DNA from 4 places in the Bacillus haynesii genome. Region 4 is predicted to be linked to each of the others. Evidence: riboswitches for the same ligand, from Rfam matches in the RefSeq annotation. Region 4 holds a riboswitch; each other region holds the start of a gene.

Region 1 (4,155 bases), 1.7 Mb from region 4:
ATTCAATTATAAAAAAGATAAAATTTACATTACTAACCTAAAATTTAACTTATTTTTCTAGACAAACTCATCTCCACATGATAAATTTAAAGACAAGTTTTCAAAAAATTCTAATTTTGGTGCGGAGGTGCCTTTAATTGAGCGTAAGCCACTTTTTTCCTAAAGCTCTTGTTGCTCTAGTAAAAGACATGTTAACCAAAACCGATGGTTCAACAACCAAAGCGATTGAAACGCTGATCGGCGGCAAAACCGAAATCGAAGTTTTTCAGCAAAATAATATTGATTATGACAAGCTGTCACCTGAAGAAGCGAGGCTGTTTCAACGCGATGATGAGATCTTGTTTAGAACCTCCTCTTTGAAAACAGGCGATGATTATTTATCTTATAATTATGTTTATGTCAAAACAAACCTACTGCCGCTCGCCATCAAACAAGATTTGCAGGAAGAAAGGCTTCCCATCGGAAAAATCATTGCAGAACTGGAGTCAAGGCGTGAAATTTTCAGCACGGGCGACTGCCTGGGAAAACATTTCACACAACTTGTACCTGTTTCAGCAGACCAGACATATGCTTTTAAAAAATATCAGATCATCAGCGGCCGGCAGTGCATGTTCTATGTCTGCGAGCTGTTCGATTTAGAAAAAATCTGCAAACTGACTGCGGGCTAAATCATGCCCGTCAGCTGCCGCTTCATGAAAGGGCTTCCATAATCTCCCCATTTCTCTTTCCTCAAAACAAAAACCCCTGAGAAACAGGGGCTGTTATTTATTGATACACTGTTTTTGGAACGGCAACGACCGGATTTCCGGCGGCATAAGGGGCTACATCGTATTGCTGGAAGACGATCGCAATGCCGTCTTTTGTATAATAGAAAGCCGTGTTTTTACCGAGGACGATGTCTTTCTTCTTCACATCCGGGAAGAAAATGTCGCGGTGTTTTTGGATATAGTTGTAAATGTATGTTTTTGTCTTATCCATTTTCGATTTTGTATTTAAGATGTCGGTTAAATACACCCGTTTTTTAGAGACAAGATCATAGTTGAAAGAGCGGACTGCCGTATTTCCGTGCGCTCCGCCGGAGTAGACATAATTGCTTGTCAGGATGCTCAGCTTTTGGCCGGTCCGGTATTTCACTTCAAAGGACGTTTGGTAATCCGTTTGATATCCGTGCTGTTGGCCGTCTTTCTTGTTTTTCACATAATCTTTGTAGGACTGCTCAATATAATGTTTAAAATCTTTGTTGATCTTGTTTTGGAGAGATTTGGTGCTTACATTTGAAACCTGCGGGTATTTCAAAGCCTTAATGTTTTTGTACGTATGGCTCGTGACCGTCGGTTTTTTTTCATTTGCCGCGTGTGCAGAAGGAAGTGCGGCCGCACTGTACAGCGCAAAAAACAATACCCCTGTCATCAACATTCCGAACGCTTTAAACACTGTTTTTTTGTTCATAAGAACCCTCCTTAATCTGTCATTTTTTATAATACCCATTTTGAAATCAGGTACACATGATAGACCGGTGAACTCGATAAAAAGTTTCTGTTTTTGGAAATAAAAATTGAAAAATATTCTAATTCAACCTGTTCGTTCAACACCTTGTTGACTGTTTGAACGGCTGTCTTGACGAAAAACTCACACATTGATTTGATACGCCCTCCGGTTTAACAGCAGATGAAGAAAATGAAAAAACCAAAGAGTTTTTTTAAACCCATTGACATTTTTATAAAAAGTATTAATATTAAAACTATTAAAAAATCGCATAAAAAGGTTTTCCTTATCAAGAGTGGTGGAGGGACTGGCCCTGTGAAACCCGGCAACCGCTGTCTATGACAGAATGGTGCTAAATCCTTAAGAGCATGTTCGTGCTCTTGAAGATAAGGAGGAGATTGAATATATCAAGCTCTTCCTTATCGGGAAGAGCTTTTTTATGTCTATAAAGAAAGAGGGATGAAGCATGACACAATCAACCGATGTACTGAAGCAAACGCCAGGAAGAAAAATTGGACCGTACAGAGCTGATCAGGTGGGAAGCCTTTTAAGGTCTGAGCCTGTAAAAAAAGCGCGCCTCCAAAAAGCGAACGGCGAAATTAGCGCTGAACAACTGCGCGAAGTCGAAAACGAAGAGATTAAGCGCATTGTCGAAAAGCAAAAAGAAATTGGTCTTAAAGCCGTCACAGACGGGGAATTCCGCAGGTCATGGTGGCATTTCGATTTTCTTGAAGGACTTGACGGCGTAGAAGGATATAGAGCGGACAAGGGCATTCAATTTCATAATGTTGAAACGAAGCCGCGCGGCATTAAAGTAACAAGCAAAGTCGATTTTACAAACCATCCGATGCTGGAAGATTATAAATTTCTTCATCAAGTTGCGGGAACACATACGCCGAAAATGACGATTCCGAGCCCGAATATGCTGTTTTTCAGAGGAAAGCTTGGAGAAAGTCCGTACGAAAATCTGGATGAGTTCCATCACGATGTGGCGCAGGCATACAAAAAAGCGATCCGCGCATTTTACGATGCCGGCTGCCGCTATTTGCAGCTGGATGACACGGCCTGGTCCGTATTTTTCTCAGAAAAAGGACAAGAGCAGATCAAAGCCTTCGGGCGTGAAGCGGATGAGCTCCGCGAGTCCTTTGCCAATACAATCAATGAAGCAATTGCAGGACGTCCCGACGATTTGACGGTGACGATGCATATTTGCCGCGGCAACTTCAAGTCGACATGGGTGGCAGAAGGCGGCTACGACGCAGCTGCAGAAACGATCTTTGACGGACTAAACTTAGACGGACTTTTCCTTGAATTTGATGATGAGCGCTCCGGCGGCTTCGAACCGCTTCGCTATGTCAAACGGAAAGACTTGCAGATCGTCCTCGGTCTCATCACATCCAAATTCGGAGAGCTTGAAAACCCGGATGCCATTAAGCGGCGCATAGAAGAGGCTTCCCGCTTCGTCGACCTGAACCAGTTGTGCTTGAGCCCGCAGTGCGGCTTTGCCTCCACAGAAGAAGGCAATCTCCTGACAGAAGAGCAGCAATGGGAAAAACTGCGTCATGTCGTCGAGATCGCAGAAGATATATGGAAATAACACCTCACCTCATATTTTGAGACATGCTTTTGACGGCATGTCTCTTTTTTTTGCCCCTCTATTACAATTTAAAATTCCTTCTTGATTTGTTCATAGTTTGATCATATTTGCCTTCTATAATGCTCTTTAGTGAGGTGATCGAACAATGATTAAGAAAAGGAATATCGATATATTCCTGGTCTTCATTCTTGTATTATCAGCAGCTTTAAACTTGTACGGCATCTGGAATAATGACACAGACAACGCCTACTATACGGCGGCCGTTGAAAGTATGACCCAAAGCTTTTATAACTTCTTTTACGCATCATTTGATCCGGCAGGCTTTGTAACAGTTGATAAACCGCCTGTCGCACTCTGGATTCAAGCACTCTTTGCACTTGTGTTCGGCGTGCACGGCTGGAGCGTCGTCCTCCCTGAAGCCATTGCCGAAGTGATTTCCGTAGCACTCTTGTACTTCATTGTAAAACCTACCTTTGGCAAAACGGCGGCCAGAATTTCAGCTCTTATTATGGCGTGTACGCCGATTGCCGTTGCGGTCAGCCATACAAACAACGTCGACAGCATTCTCGTTCTTTGCTTGATGATTGCAACCTGGATGTTGTTCAAAGCAGTCCGCAAAGGAAGAATCGGCTGGCTGCTCGGCGCATTCTGTATGGTCGGTGTCGGCTTTAACGTCAAAATGCTGCAAGCTTACATGGTATTACCGGCATTCCTGCTGTTTTACATGATTGCAGCAAAAACGACGATTCGCAAAAAAATTGTGTCCCTTATCACAGCCATGATCGTTCTGGCAGGCGTTTCCGTTTCCTGGGCAGTTGTCGTCGACAGCCAGCCGGAGAGTTCGCGCCCTTATATCGGAAGCAGCCAGACCAACTCTGTCCTTGAGCTGGCGTTTGGCTACAACGGCATCCAGCGTCTCACAGGGCAAAACGGTGCAGACGGGGGCGGAACCTCCTCATCTGATCAAGATCAAAAGACCCAGCAGGAGGAAACGCCGCAACAGCAAAGCGGCGATACCGAAACCAACTCAGACTCGGCAAATAGACAAATGGCTCCGCCAAACGGGGGCGAGA
Region 2 (4,155 bases), 1.7 Mb from region 4:
GAAATCCTCGAATTCATTCGACAGCTGAACAGGGAACGCGGCATTACATTTGTCATCATCACGCACGATGACGAGGTGGCATCGATCGCCAATACGAAATTTCATTTATCTGATGGCGTGTTAGAGAAAGGGGTAGAGACTGTTGAAGTTTAAGGATCAGCTGAAGTTCATTAGAAGAAATATGAAGAAAAACCGCCTGCGTGTATTCATGACCATTCTCGCAACAACGGTGGCCTGCGCGTTTTTAATCGTGCTCGCATCCGTCGGGTTCGGCCTGCAAAAATCGATGACTGAACAGCTGATGAAAGAGCAGATCGTGACTGAGATAAATGTTGTCGGAAAAGAAGGGCAAAGCGATCAGAAAGTTCAAAAGAAAGACTTGAAAGAATTTGAAAACCGCAAAGATGTGTCTGCGATTATCGAGCGCACGAAGGTGTACGCACCTGCTGAAGCAAAATTGGGCAACAGGACCAATAATCAAATTTCGCATATCTCGATTACCGACATGGCCGCTGAGCAAAAAGCCAATATCAAACTCGATCGCGGCCGCGTAGCGAAAACACCGAATGAAATCGTCGTCGGCTACCATTTCGGGAAGAACCTCTGGACGAAAAAAGAAGCCGCAGATTATGAAAAGCAGATGGAAAATAATGCCGAGGAAGTAAAAGAACCAAAAGGATACGCAGAAGATATTCTCGGCAAAACGATTGAATTAAAGATTTCAAAAATGGATGAAAAAACAGGTGAAGAAGGGGAAGCGAAAACATATGATCTGAAAGTTGTCGGAGTGACGAAAAAACCTTCTTATGAATGGGCGAGCGATTCAACAGTCTATGTCAGCGACGACATGCAAAAAGACATCACCGGTTTTCTGAAGGCGGACAAAGACAGTGGCATGATCGAAAAGTCGCTCTCGGTTTACGCGGATAACTTTGAACATGTCGGACAGCTGACAACAGATTTGGAGGATGAAGGCTACTACGTCGATTCAATAACGAAAAAGCTCGAAAGCATCAATCTTTTTTTCATGGCTTTTAAAATTGGTCTGATCTTTGTCGGAGTCATTGCCGTCTTGATTTCAGCGATCGGCATTTTCAACACGATGACAATGGCGGTTACAGAACGGACGCAGGAAATCGGCATTATGAAAGCGATCGGGGCGAGCCCGAACGTGATCCGCCGAATGTTCCTGCTTGAAAGCGCCTATATCGGTATTTTAGGATCTGTTTTAGGTATTATCATCTCATACGGTATCAGCTTTTTAGTGAACAAGATTATACCTGTCATATTATCATCGGTTTCAGAAGGAGAAACGAGTGCAGCAGACCTCAGCATCACCTTCTCGTACATTCCGGTCAGTCTTGTCCTCATCGCGACCTTGATCAGTGCAGGAGTCGCCATTCTTTCAGGCCTGAATCCGGCCATTAAAGCGACAAGAACGAACGTGCTGACAGCATTAAGAAGAGAGCTGTAAAGAAAAAGCCGGCGGTATGCCGGCTTTTTTAACGTTTCGGAGGTCTGTACCCCGCATCACGCGCTTCCTGTTCTGTGCAGAACCAGCGAGTGACGTTTTTCGTGCGGTCATAATATGTACTTCCCGGTGTATGATAAATATGGTTGACGCTTCCTTTGATTTTGCACTCCTGTTTGCTCTCAGCGCTGCTGTTCTTAGCGACGGGCGAGCTGTGTGACGTCCCGGCCTGAGCGGTGGCGTTCTTTTCTTTTACAGAGGTTTCGGCACTGCTGCTTTTTTCTTCAGCCTTAGCCAGTTTTTCTGTCAGCGATTTTGTTTTTTTCGTAAGCGAGTCTTTTTCTTTTGTCAGTTTTTCGTTTTCTTTTTTTAATGTGTCATTCTCCGCTTTGACTGCCTTCAGTTTTTTGTTTGCCTGTTTGACCTGCTGTTTTAATGCGGTTTGCTCTTTTTGCAAAGTGCTGTGTTCAGTTTTCAGTTCCTGAAGCTCGGTTGTCAGATCCTCCGTTTTTGTCTCATCGGCGGCATATGTTTCCTCATCATAATAAGGTGCAGAGATGATCAGGAGGAGAAGTCCGCCTGCAAAACAAGGATAAAAGAGTTTCCTGGAAAACCTTTTGCCTGGAGAAAAGATCCTTTTGATCAAATGAAATACAAGATAGCAGATGGAAAAAAGGAAGGATAAAAACCCGATCAGCATGATAGATTCCATGATTCGTCTCCTTTCTTAATTGATAACTATATTTTAGCTTAAAAAGAAAAAAATGTTTATAACAAAAAACTTCTTGCAAATCTAAATATTCAAACGTAAAATAAAGAAATCATTTAAAAACCGAATATGCAGCTTATAAAGAGAGATGGAGGGACTGGCCCGGCGAAATCTCAGCAACCTGCAGGAATGCAAGGTGCTAAATCCAGCAGAATGTCAGACGCATTCTGAAAGATAAGTTTAATCAACTCTTTCAGCCGTCTGAAAGAGTTTTTTTATTTTGGAGGAGGAGATATACATGAACAAGTTATTAAAATGGACTTCTGCGTTGGTACTGGCCTTGAGCTTGGCGCTTCTGGCCGCATGCGGAAACAGTGCCGAAAGCGACGGCAAAACGATCAAAATAGGCGCTACTGCAGGACCGTATTACGATATGGTCAAAAAAGCGATTCAACCTGAGCTTGAGAAAAAAGGCTATAAAGTGGAAGTGGTCGAATTCACCGATTACATACAGCCGAACACGGCGTTAAGCGAAGGCGAACTCGACGCCAATTTGTTTCAGCACGAGGTTTTTATGAAGTCATACAATCAAGAAAACAATAAAAATCTTGCGGCGCTCATTTCTGTGCCGACTGCTCCGATGGGTCTCTATTCTGCCAAATATAACGACTTGAACGATGTCAAAACCGGAGCGGAAGTGGCTGTTCCAAACGATCCGGCAAATGCTGCCAGGGCATTTTTAACCCTTCAGGATCAGGGGCTGATTCGGCTGAAAAGCGATGTCGACACATTGAAAGCTTCTGTGCAGGACATTGCGGAAAATCCGAAAAAGCTGACTTTTAAACAGCTTGAATCCGCCAATCTTCCAAGATCTGTCGATGACCTGGATATCGCGGCTGTCCCGGGAAATTTCGCTCTCTCCGCCAATATGAAGCTGCAGGACGCGCTGGCGCTTGAGAACATGCCTGACCGCTACCGCAATCAAGTAGTAGTGGATGAAAAAAACAAAGACAAGCCATTTGCCAAAGATCTCAAAGAAGCGGTAAAATCCAAAGCTTTCGAAGATACGATCGATCGGGAATTCGCCGGTTTCGGAAAGCCGAAATGGATGTCCAAATCATAAAAAAATTTTCCCCCTTAAAAAGGGGGTTTTTTATGCTGAAAATTGAAATCGCGTCAATTGAAAAAAATGGGCAAAACGAATAGAATCTAGAGGGAATGATAAAGAGAAAGAAGGAAACGCTATGCCGCGCACATTATGGCTTTTGGTCATCGGAATGTTTATCAATGTTACAGGGGCATCTTTTTTATGGCCGCTGAATACAATCTATATCCATCAGCATTTGGGAAAGTCGCTGACAGCGGCCGGATTTGTGCTGATGCTGAACTCAGGGGCAAATGTGCTGGGCAATTTGTTCGGGGGCTATCTATTCGATAAAATCGGCGGATTTAAAACGGTTGTCCTTGGCATTGTAATCACGTTTGCGAGCCTTTCAGGCCTCGTCTTTTTTCACGATTGGTTCCAATACATTCTTTTCTTAACATTGGCCGGCTTTGGATCAGGGATCGTTTTTCCGGCATGCTATGCAATGGCCGGGTCAGTTTGGCCGGAAGGCGGCAGAAAGCCGTTTAATGCTGTATACGTGGCGCAAAACGCAGGGGTGGCAGTTGGGTCAGCGCTCGGCGGAATTGTCGCATCTTTTTCATTTGCGTATGTTTTTCTTGCGAATGCGATGCTATATGCCGTCTTTTTCATGATTGCGTTTTTCGGATTTAGACGCATCCGCTCTGAAAAAGCTATGCAGTCTTCTGTTTTGGATCATGCCGATTCAGTCAGCGGGAAATCGAGATTTTCTGCGCTTTTGGTCATATGTACGGGCTACCTGCTCGGATGGGTCGCTTATTCGCAATGGTCCTCGACCATCGCTTCACATACCCAGGAGCTGGGGATATCTCTGGGGCAGTACAGCGTGCT
Region 3 (4,155 bases), 1.9 Mb from region 4:
TTCATTTCCTGTTCAAGATACGGGACGTGCTGGAAGTAGTTCGCATCGAGATCTTTCGTTGCGAGCGCTTTGTTGATCAGTTTGTAGTCCGTGAAATTTTTGATTTTAAGCTCATAGCCTTTTTCTTTCAAAAGCGACTTTGCTTCTTCAAGGATTTCAGCGTGAGGCGTCGGCGTCGCTCCGACTGTGATGACTTTGCTGTCTTTATCTCCTTCGCTGCTGGAAGATCCGCAAGCGGCCAAAACGCCTGCAAAAATGATGAATAAAGCTGTTAATAAACCTTTTTTCATGTTGATGTCCTCCCTAACGTTTGTCTAATTTATTTGTTATAAAATCCCCGATAAACTGGATGATGAACACAATAGCTAAGATGAAAATAGTGGCGATGAGTATAATATCGGGATTGTTCATCTGAAAACCGTTTACATAGGCAAGGTTCCCGAGTCCGCCTGAACCGATTGCTCCGGCCATCGCCGTCGAACCGATCAGTGCAATCGCCGTAACCGTAATGCCTGAGATCAGCGCCGGCATCGATTCGGGCAGGAGCACTTTAAATATGATCGTCGATGTTTTGGCTCCCATTGATTTCGCCGCTTCAATCACACCTTTATCAACTTCGCGCAAAGCGATTTCAACTAGGCGGGCATAGAACGGAGCCGATGCGATAATCAAAGCCGGAAGTGCGGCGTTCGGCCCCAGGATCGTGTTCATTAAAAACTTTGTGAAACCGAGCAGCAGAATAATCAATATAATAAAAGGAATAGACCTGAACACATTGACAATTGCCGATATTACACCGTTAACGACCCGGTTCTGCCAAATGTTTCCTTTTGAAGTCAAATACAGCAGCATACCGAGAATCACTCCGATGATAAAAGCAAACAATAGGGAAATTCCTGTCATATATATCGTTTCATACGTAGCTTCCCACAGCTGCTCCATATCTACGTTTGGAAACAGTTTTTCAAACATTCGTGATCACCTCTGCTTCTACCTGGCGGCTCTTGATGAAATCGACCACATCATTGACCTCGTTTTCATGTCCGTCGACATGAATGAACAATGAACCGTATGCGCCGTCCTGAGTTTGCGAGATTTTGCCTTGAAGGATGTTGACTTCAACATTGAACTTCCGAATGATCTGCGTGATCAGCGGCGATTCGGCTGCTTCACCGACGAAGGTGAGCTTGATCGTCCGTCCGGATGTCGTTTCTTCGAGGAAATGCTTCAGCGTTTCCTTTGTTTCCACCGGTTCTGTTACCTGCTGAACAAAGCGCTTTGTCATTTCTTCCTTCGGCTTGAGGAATACGTTCAGCACATCGCCTTCTTCTACGACCTTTCCGTTTTCCATGACGGCCACTCTGTGGCAGATTTTCCTGATGACATGCATTTCATGAGTAATCAGGACAATGGTCAGCCCGAGCCTTTCATTGATATCGGACAGAAGACCCAGGATCGAGTCAGTCGTCTGCGGATCAAGCGCTGATGTCGCTTCATCGCATAAGAGAACTTTCGGATTGTTTGCGAGCGCCCGTGCGATGCCGACGCGCTGCTTTTGCCCTCCGCTAAGCTGTGAAGGGTAGGCGTTTTCCTTGCCTTCAAGACCGACAAGCTTAATCAGTTCAGCGACTCTTTTCAGACGTTTTGCTTTGCTGACACCGGCGATCTCCAGCGGAAACGCAATATTGTCGCGCACCGTTCTTGACCACAAGAGGTTGAAATGCTGGAAAATCATGCTGATTTCCTGCCTTGCATTCCTCAGCTTCTTCCCTTTGATCTCGCTGATTGTTCTGCCGGCTACTTCAACCGTACCTGAAGTCGGCTGTTCAAGTCCGTTCAAGAGACGGATCAAGGAGCTTTTTCCAGCTCCGCTATATCCAATAATTCCGAAGATTTCACCTTTTTTAATCGTAAGGGTGACATCTTGGACAGCATTGACATCTCCATGCTTTGACCGATAAATCTTTGAAACATTTTGAAGATTTATCAAAAGCCATCACCTGCTTTCTTGCTCAATTCTCATAGTTGTCTAAATTCCTGATCAAACAATGAAAAAAGCCTTTCTGCACACATGAGCAGAAAGGCTTTTGAATAGTCTGGGCCTTTCTCTCATCTTTCAAAGCATAATGCTTCGCGTGAATTGGCACCATTTCAACACGTGTTGATGGTTGCCGGGTTTCATAGGGCACTTCCCTCCACCTCTCTGGATAAGAGAAACATATATTTATTTTTTGATTATTATGATCGGAATTCTTAAAGTAGGATATCATGCGGAAAAATAGTTGTCAACTATTTTTCTTAAGACAATCGGCCTACGGCGAAAAGAGACGAACGCAAACGCCCGTCCCTGTCTGACTTATACACGGAATGTGCCGATTTTTCAAATTTTTAATAAGTCTATGAATAAAGATCGCTGTTTTTAAAGAAGCCGTCCGTCAGCCATAAAATCGCTTCAAGCTTCAATAAAGCTCTGAAAGAGCCTTTAACTTTAACAGTGCCGCGCTGTACGAGATGCTGCAACGAAATGTCACCGTGTAGAAGGTCAATAATCTCGCTTTGCTCTCCAAAAAAGGTCAAATGAGCTTTTTCTACAGGAGAAGATTTTTCCATTTCCCCTTTTTCGTTGATCGCTAACGTAAAAGCTTCTTTCTCGCCTTGAAACGTAATCAGCAAAGCCGTTGTAGATAATAGAGGTTTTAAAAAAAGAGCCTTGTCCTCTCTTTCTATCAATCCCATTTTCTCCAACTGTATAACCTCCTGTAAATTGGTCATACTTACAGATTCTCTGTCTGCCGCAGGAGTTCCTTTAGGAATTGCTCGACAAGTTTTTGCTGGTTATTTCCCGAGAAATATGTCAAAACCGCCCTTAATCCACAACATTTTGTTTAATCGTATCATATAAGTAGGAAACGGAGTGAAAAGCGTATTCTTTTTTGACGACTCGCCCGTTTTTGTAAAGGATAAAACACGGAACGCTTTCTATTTCCTGCTCCTTGGCAAATGACGGGGAATAATTGAGATTGTTTTTATAAAAAGGAACGTCCTTCATCATTTCATCAACGACTTCCAGCATTCTTCCGGCCAGTTGACACGTTCCGCAGAACGGCGTGTATACATATAGAAGACAGGTTTCATGCTCAAGCCGTTTTAGCTCTTTTTCTTGAAGTTCTTGCATCTGTTGAACCGCACCTCAATACTTTTTATAATAGATATTTTGTATGTACCCGGATGTTTGAACGAAATAATACTTCTGCAACATGCTGACTCGGGGCGGAAGCGACTTCTTTGTATACTCTATCGATGTATAGATGCGAAGCTTGGGGGAGCTCCCTCTTCAGCTGACGGCGGAGCTTTTCGCCTGATTCATCGGCATCCACCAGGATATAAACGTCTTTATCAAACAGCGTCTCGGCGAATTCATCGAGTTTTGCCTGGCTGATCGTTCCGTTTGTGCAAATGATGTCCACGGGCTCTTCGATGACATGCTTCACTTTTTGCTTATCTGATTTCCCTTCGACAATCATGACTTTTTCATTTTCCGGCATATGGATCACCTTTAAAGATTTACTTGTAAAAAAAGGCAGTGAATATTCACCGCCTGACTTGATTAACACCAGCCTTGGTGGTCATCACAGTCTACATATTTAGCATCCGGTCCGCTTACGGTATCCGCCATTTTGTAAAACTTTTCATCTTGGAATGAATATCCAGATTTCAACTCGTATTGATCCTTGCCGGTCATTCGGCCGATCAGCTCATTTTCATGATACAGCTGCGTTCCACCGTTTTTTAATCGGCTTTCCACATGTTCTGTAATATCAATACGTTCTTTTTTCAGCGTCAATTTGGACACCCCCTCTTGATATAGAGTATCCAAACGACGAACAGCTATCCTGAATAATCCTTAGTCTTCTTTTATCATGTCCTCATATTGCTCGGCTGTCATCAGATTTTCGATTTCAGAAGCATCAGACGGCTCGACAATAATCATCCATGCCTTTTCATACGGAGACTCGTTGACGAATTCAGGGCTGTCTTCCAAATCTTCGTTCACTTCGACCACTTTTCCGTTGATCGGGGCATACAGCTCAGAAACGGTCTTTACGGATTCAACGCTGCCAAAAGGCTCGTCCGCCTTGATTTCGTCTCCCACTT
Region 4 (4,155 bases):
AGAATTTTTCAAAAGCGGGTGAATCGTATGAAATTTGAGCTTTCAGATGTGTTGAAACAGCTGCCTGAGCAGTTTTTCGCTTCCTTGGTCAAAAAGGTGAATGAAAAAATTGCCGCCGGCCATGATGTGATCAATCTCGGTCAGGGGAATCCGGATCAGCCGACACCGGATCACATCGTTGATACAATGGCGCAAGCCGTCCGCAACCCTGAAAACCATCAGTATTCCTCCTTTCGCGGCAGTCGTTCACTGAAGGAGGCGGCAGCCGCGTTCTATCAAAGGGAATACGGCGTAGAGCTCGATCCCGAACGCGAAGTCGCTGTATTGTTCGGCGGAAAAGCCGGTCTTGTCGAGCTCCCGCAATGTTTGTTAAATTCGGGGGATACCGTGCTCGTTCCCGATCCGGGTTATCCCGACTACTGGTCGGGCGTTGAGCTGGCAAGAGCGAACATGGAAACGATGCCGCTTACAGCGGACAATCAGTTTCTGCCTGACTACAGTCGGATTCCGAAGGAAGTGAAAGAAAAAGCGAAGCTCATGTATTTAAATTATCCGAACAATCCGACCGGTGCCCAAGCCACACCTGTTTTTTTCGAAGAGACCGTCCGGTTTGCCAAGTCGAACGGAATTTGCGTCGTCCACGATTTTGCCTACGGCGCGATCGGCTACGACGGCAAGAGGCCTGTCAGCTTTCTGGAAACGGCGGGGGCAAAAGACGCAGGAATCGAAATTTACACGCTTTCCAAAACGTATAATATGGCTGGATGGCGGGTCGGGTTTGCAGTTGGCAACGCCTCTGTGATCGAAGCGCTGAACCTTTATCAGGACCATATGTATGTCAGCCTCTTTAAAGCGGTCCAAGACGCCGCGGCGACCGCGCTCCTATCAGATCAAGCGTGTGTCAAGGAGCAAAATGAGCGCTACGAAAAAAGGCGGGATGCATGGATTCGTGCGGTCCGCGATATCGGCTGGCATGCGGATGCTCCGCAAGGATCTTTTTTCGCCTGGATGCCTGTTCCCGACGGATATACATCTGAGTCTTTTTCCGATCTGCTTCTCGAAAAAGCGAACGTCGTCACAGCGCCCGGCATCGGCTTCGGCAAACACGGAGAAGGATACGTGAGAGTCGGCCTCTTGACAAGCGAAGAGCGGCTCCGGGAAGCGGCTTCGCGTATTGCCGAGCTGAATATATTCAAAAAGACCGGCCACAGTCATTGACAATCGGGAAAAACGATGGGATAATTCAAAATAATTTATAAAATCAATATTCTTATCAAGAGCAGGCAGAGGGACAAGCCCGATGAAGCCCGGCAACCGACTTTTTAAGCACGGTGCTAATTCTTGCAGCTGACGCTGAGAGATAAGGATTCGAACCTGAAAAGCGAAACCTCTTTTAGCTAAAGCAGCAAAAGAGGTTTTTTTATATGAATGAAGCAGGAAGGAGCTACACAATGAGTGAACTTTTGGCAACATATATTTTGGCAGATCCAGGATGTGACGCAGAAAAGCGGGCTGAGCAAATCGCGATCGGGCTGACGGTCGGATCGTGGACAGATCTGCCGCTCTTAAAGCAGGAGCAGCTGAAAAAGCATAAAGGACGCGTCGTCAAGGTCGAAGAAACAGAAAGCGCACTGGGGGAAAAACAGGCAACGGTTACCATCGCCTATCCGGAAGCCAATTTTACAAGCGACATTCCCGCTGTGCTGACGACCGTTTTTGGCAAGCTGTCTCTCGATGGAAAAATCAAATTGGCTGATTTGGAGTTTTCGCAGTATTTTAAACAATCATTGCCGGGTCCGAAATTCGGCGTATACGGGATCCGGAAAAAAATCGGCGAATTTGAAAGGCCTCTGTTGATGAGCATTTTTAAAGGCGTCATTGGCCGCGATATGGAAGACTTGAAGGAACAGCTGAGGCAGCAGGCGCTTGGCGGAGTGGATTTGATCAAGGACGATGAAATCTTATTTGAAACAGGCAGTGCCCCCTTTGAAAAACGAATCACAGAAGGAAGGAAAGTGCTTAAGGCTGCCTTTGAAGAAACAGGGCGTAAAACCCTGTATGCCGTCAATCTGACGGGCAGGACAATGGAGCTGAAATCGAAGGCGAGAAAAGCAGCCGAGCTCGGAGCCGATGTTTTGCTGCTTAATGTGTATGCCTACGGGCTCGATGTTTTGCAAAGCCTTGCGGAAGACGACGACATTCCGCTGCCGATCATGGCGCACCCGGCAGTAAGCGGCGCACTCACTTCGTCGCCGCATTACGGTTTTTCCCATTCGCTCTTGCTCGGCAAGCTGAACCGGTATGCGGGTGCTGATTTCAGCCTGTTCCCTTCTCCGTACGGAAGCGTTGCTCTGCCGAAGCGGGCTGCGCTTGCCATATACGATGAATGCACGAAGGAAGACGTTTTTAAACCGACATTCGCGGTGCCGTCGGCCGGTATTCACCCCGGCATGGTCCCGCTCTTGATGAAAGACTTTGGCATTGACCATATCATCAATGCAGGCGGGGGGATTCACGGTCATCCAAACGGAGCGGCAGGCGGAGGAAGAGCGTTTCGGGCGGTCATTGATGCCGTCCTGGAAGCGGAGCCTGTCGAAGAAAAAGCAAAGCGTTCTCCCGATTTGAAGCTCGCCCTTGAAAAATGGGGAAGGGTTGAGGTTTCTGTATGAGGAAGCCGCTTATCATTTGTGATTTTGACGGAACGATCACAACAAACGACAACATCATCAGCATTATGAAACAATTTGCTCCAAAAGAGTGGATTGCTTTAAAAGACGGGGTTCTGTCCAAGGACATATCGATTAAGGACGGAGTCGGCAGAATGTTTGAATTGCTGCCGAGCAGCCTGAAAGAAGACATTACGGCATATGTACTGAAACAAGCCGAGATCCGCCCCGGGTTTAAAGAGTTTGTCTCTTTCCTGGATGAGAAGGGTCTTCCGTTTTACGTCGTGAGCGGAGGGATGGATTTTTTCGTCTATCCCCTGCTTGAAGGAATTGTTGAAAAGAACCGCATTTATTGCAACGAGGCCGGCTTCACAGGCCGCAATATCGAGATCCGCTGGCCGTATCCGTGTGACGGGGGCTGCGGAAATGAATGCGGATGCTGCAAGCCTTCCATCATCCGCCGGCTGAAAGGTCGGGACGATTTTGTTGTCATGATCGGGGACTCTGTTACAGATGTTGAAGCTGCCAAATGTTCCGACTTGTGCATCGCGCGCGATTATTTGCTGCGCGAATGTGAAGGGCTCGGTTTGAAGCACGCAGCATTCGGCGATTTCCACGATGCAAAACGAATACTTGAAGAGACCGCGGAGGTGAAAGGATGGCTATTGAGCAAAAACGGCAGGAACTTGCCGAGGTAAAAAAAGAGCTTGCGGAAAGGGATTGGTTCCCGGCGACAAGCGGTAATCTGTCAATCAAAGTATCAGAAGGCCCGCTGCGATTTCTCATCACGGCAAGCGGAAAAGATAAGCGAAAAGAGACCGCGGAGGATTTTCTGCTGGCGGACGAAGAGGGGAGGCCGGCGGAGACCGGACATGCGCTGAAGCCGTCGGCGGAGACGCTGCTGCACACCTTTGTCTATCAAAATACAAACGCCGGCTGCTGTCTTCATGTCCATACGATTGACAACAATGTCATCTCAGAGCTTTATGCAAAAGAAAAGCAAGTGACATTCAGAGGCCAGGAAATCATAAAGGCGCTCGGGCTTTGGGAGGAAAATGCGGAGGTGACGATCCCGATTATCGAAAACAGTGCTCATATTCCGGATTTGGCGGCGGATTTTGCCGGGCACCTTTCAGGCGATTCAGGCGCAGTGCTGATTCGCAGCCACGGTATTACCGTCTGGGGAAAAACGGCATTTGAAGCAAAGCGGATGCTTGAAGCATATGAATTCTTGTTCAGCTGGCATTTAAAGCTGAAAGCTTTGCAGGCTTATCACGTTTAATTAAAAAGGGGGAGAAAACATGGCGACAATTCGGATCCATGATGAACAAAACACGACCATTGAAAAGCAGGAAGAAGTGGAACAATTTCTAAAGCGGCAGGAGGTTATTTATGAAAAGTGGGACATCACAAAACTACCGGCCGGCTTAAAAGAAAAATACGATTTGACCGATGAAGAGAAACAGGAGATTTTAGACGTCTTTGCCGC

Evidence for each region. Region 4 has a riboswitch for S-adenosylmethionine ahead of mtnW (2,3-diketo-5-methylthiopentyl-1-phosphate enolase). Riboswitches for the same ligand answer to the same signal wherever they lie in the genome.
Region 1: it holds a riboswitch for S-adenosylmethionine, as region 4 does, so the genes downstream of both, H2R00_RS16010 (5-methyltetrahydropteroyltriglutamate--homocysteine S-methyltransferase) here and mtnW (2,3-diketo-5-methylthiopentyl-1-phosphate enolase) in region 4, are expected to answer to the same signal.
Region 2: it holds a riboswitch for S-adenosylmethionine, as region 4 does, so the genes downstream of both, H2R00_RS20595 (MetQ/NlpA family ABC transporter substrate-binding protein) here and mtnW (2,3-diketo-5-methylthiopentyl-1-phosphate enolase) in region 4, are expected to answer to the same signal.
Region 3: it holds a riboswitch for S-adenosylmethionine, as region 4 does, so the genes downstream of both, metN (methionine ABC transporter ATP-binding protein MetN) here and mtnW (2,3-diketo-5-methylthiopentyl-1-phosphate enolase) in region 4, are expected to answer to the same signal.

What each region holds. Positions count from the first base shown of each region.
Region 1 is NZ_CP059494.1:3,234,411-3,238,565, reverse strand. It holds gene H2R00_RS16020 (chorismate--pyruvate lyase family protein) at 138-668, shown strand; gene H2R00_RS16015 (DUF3298 and DUF4163 domain-containing protein) at 766-1,449, opposite strand; SAM riboswitch class I at 1,769-1,878, shown strand; gene H2R00_RS16010 (5-methyltetrahydropteroyltriglutamate--homocysteine S-methyltransferase) at 1,952-3,082, shown strand; gene H2R00_RS16005 (glycosyltransferase family 39 protein) at 3,228-4,155, shown strand, end outside.
Region 2 is NZ_CP059494.1:4,133,205-4,137,359, forward strand. It holds gene H2R00_RS20580 (ABC transporter ATP-binding protein) at 1-153, shown strand, start outside; gene H2R00_RS20585 (ABC transporter permease) at 143-1,474, shown strand; gene H2R00_RS20590 (sunset domain-containing protein) at 1,503-2,183, opposite strand; SAM riboswitch class I at 2,314-2,421, shown strand; gene H2R00_RS20595 (MetQ/NlpA family ABC transporter substrate-binding protein) at 2,479-3,303, shown strand; gene H2R00_RS20600 (MDR family MFS transporter) at 3,425-4,155, shown strand, end outside.
Region 3 is NZ_CP059494.1:3,900,241-3,904,395, reverse strand. It holds gene metQ (methionine ABC transporter substrate-binding lipoprotein MetQ) at 1-290, opposite strand, end outside; gene H2R00_RS19280 (methionine ABC transporter permease) at 304-972, opposite strand; gene metN (methionine ABC transporter ATP-binding protein MetN) at 965-1,990, opposite strand; SAM riboswitch class I at 2,107-2,214, opposite strand; gene H2R00_RS19270 (SCP2 sterol-binding domain-containing protein) at 2,398-2,745, opposite strand; gene H2R00_RS19265 (thioredoxin family protein) at 2,867-3,175, opposite strand; gene H2R00_RS19260 (toprim domain-containing protein) at 3,201-3,545, opposite strand; gene H2R00_RS19255 (YusG family protein) at 3,608-3,844, opposite strand; gene gcvH (glycine cleavage system protein GcvH) at 3,905-4,155, opposite strand, start outside.
Region 4 is NZ_CP059494.1:1,572,053-1,576,207, reverse strand. It holds gene H2R00_RS07770 (pyridoxal phosphate-dependent aminotransferase) at 28-1,218, shown strand; SAM riboswitch class I at 1,268-1,367, shown strand; gene mtnW (2,3-diketo-5-methylthiopentyl-1-phosphate enolase) at 1,452-2,669, shown strand; gene mtnX (2-hydroxy-3-keto-5-methylthiopentenyl-1-phosphate phosphatase) at 2,666-3,364, shown strand; gene H2R00_RS07755 (methylthioribulose 1-phosphate dehydratase) at 3,325-3,948, shown strand; gene H2R00_RS07750 (1,2-dihydroxy-3-keto-5-methylthiopentene dioxygenase) at 3,968-4,155, shown strand, end outside.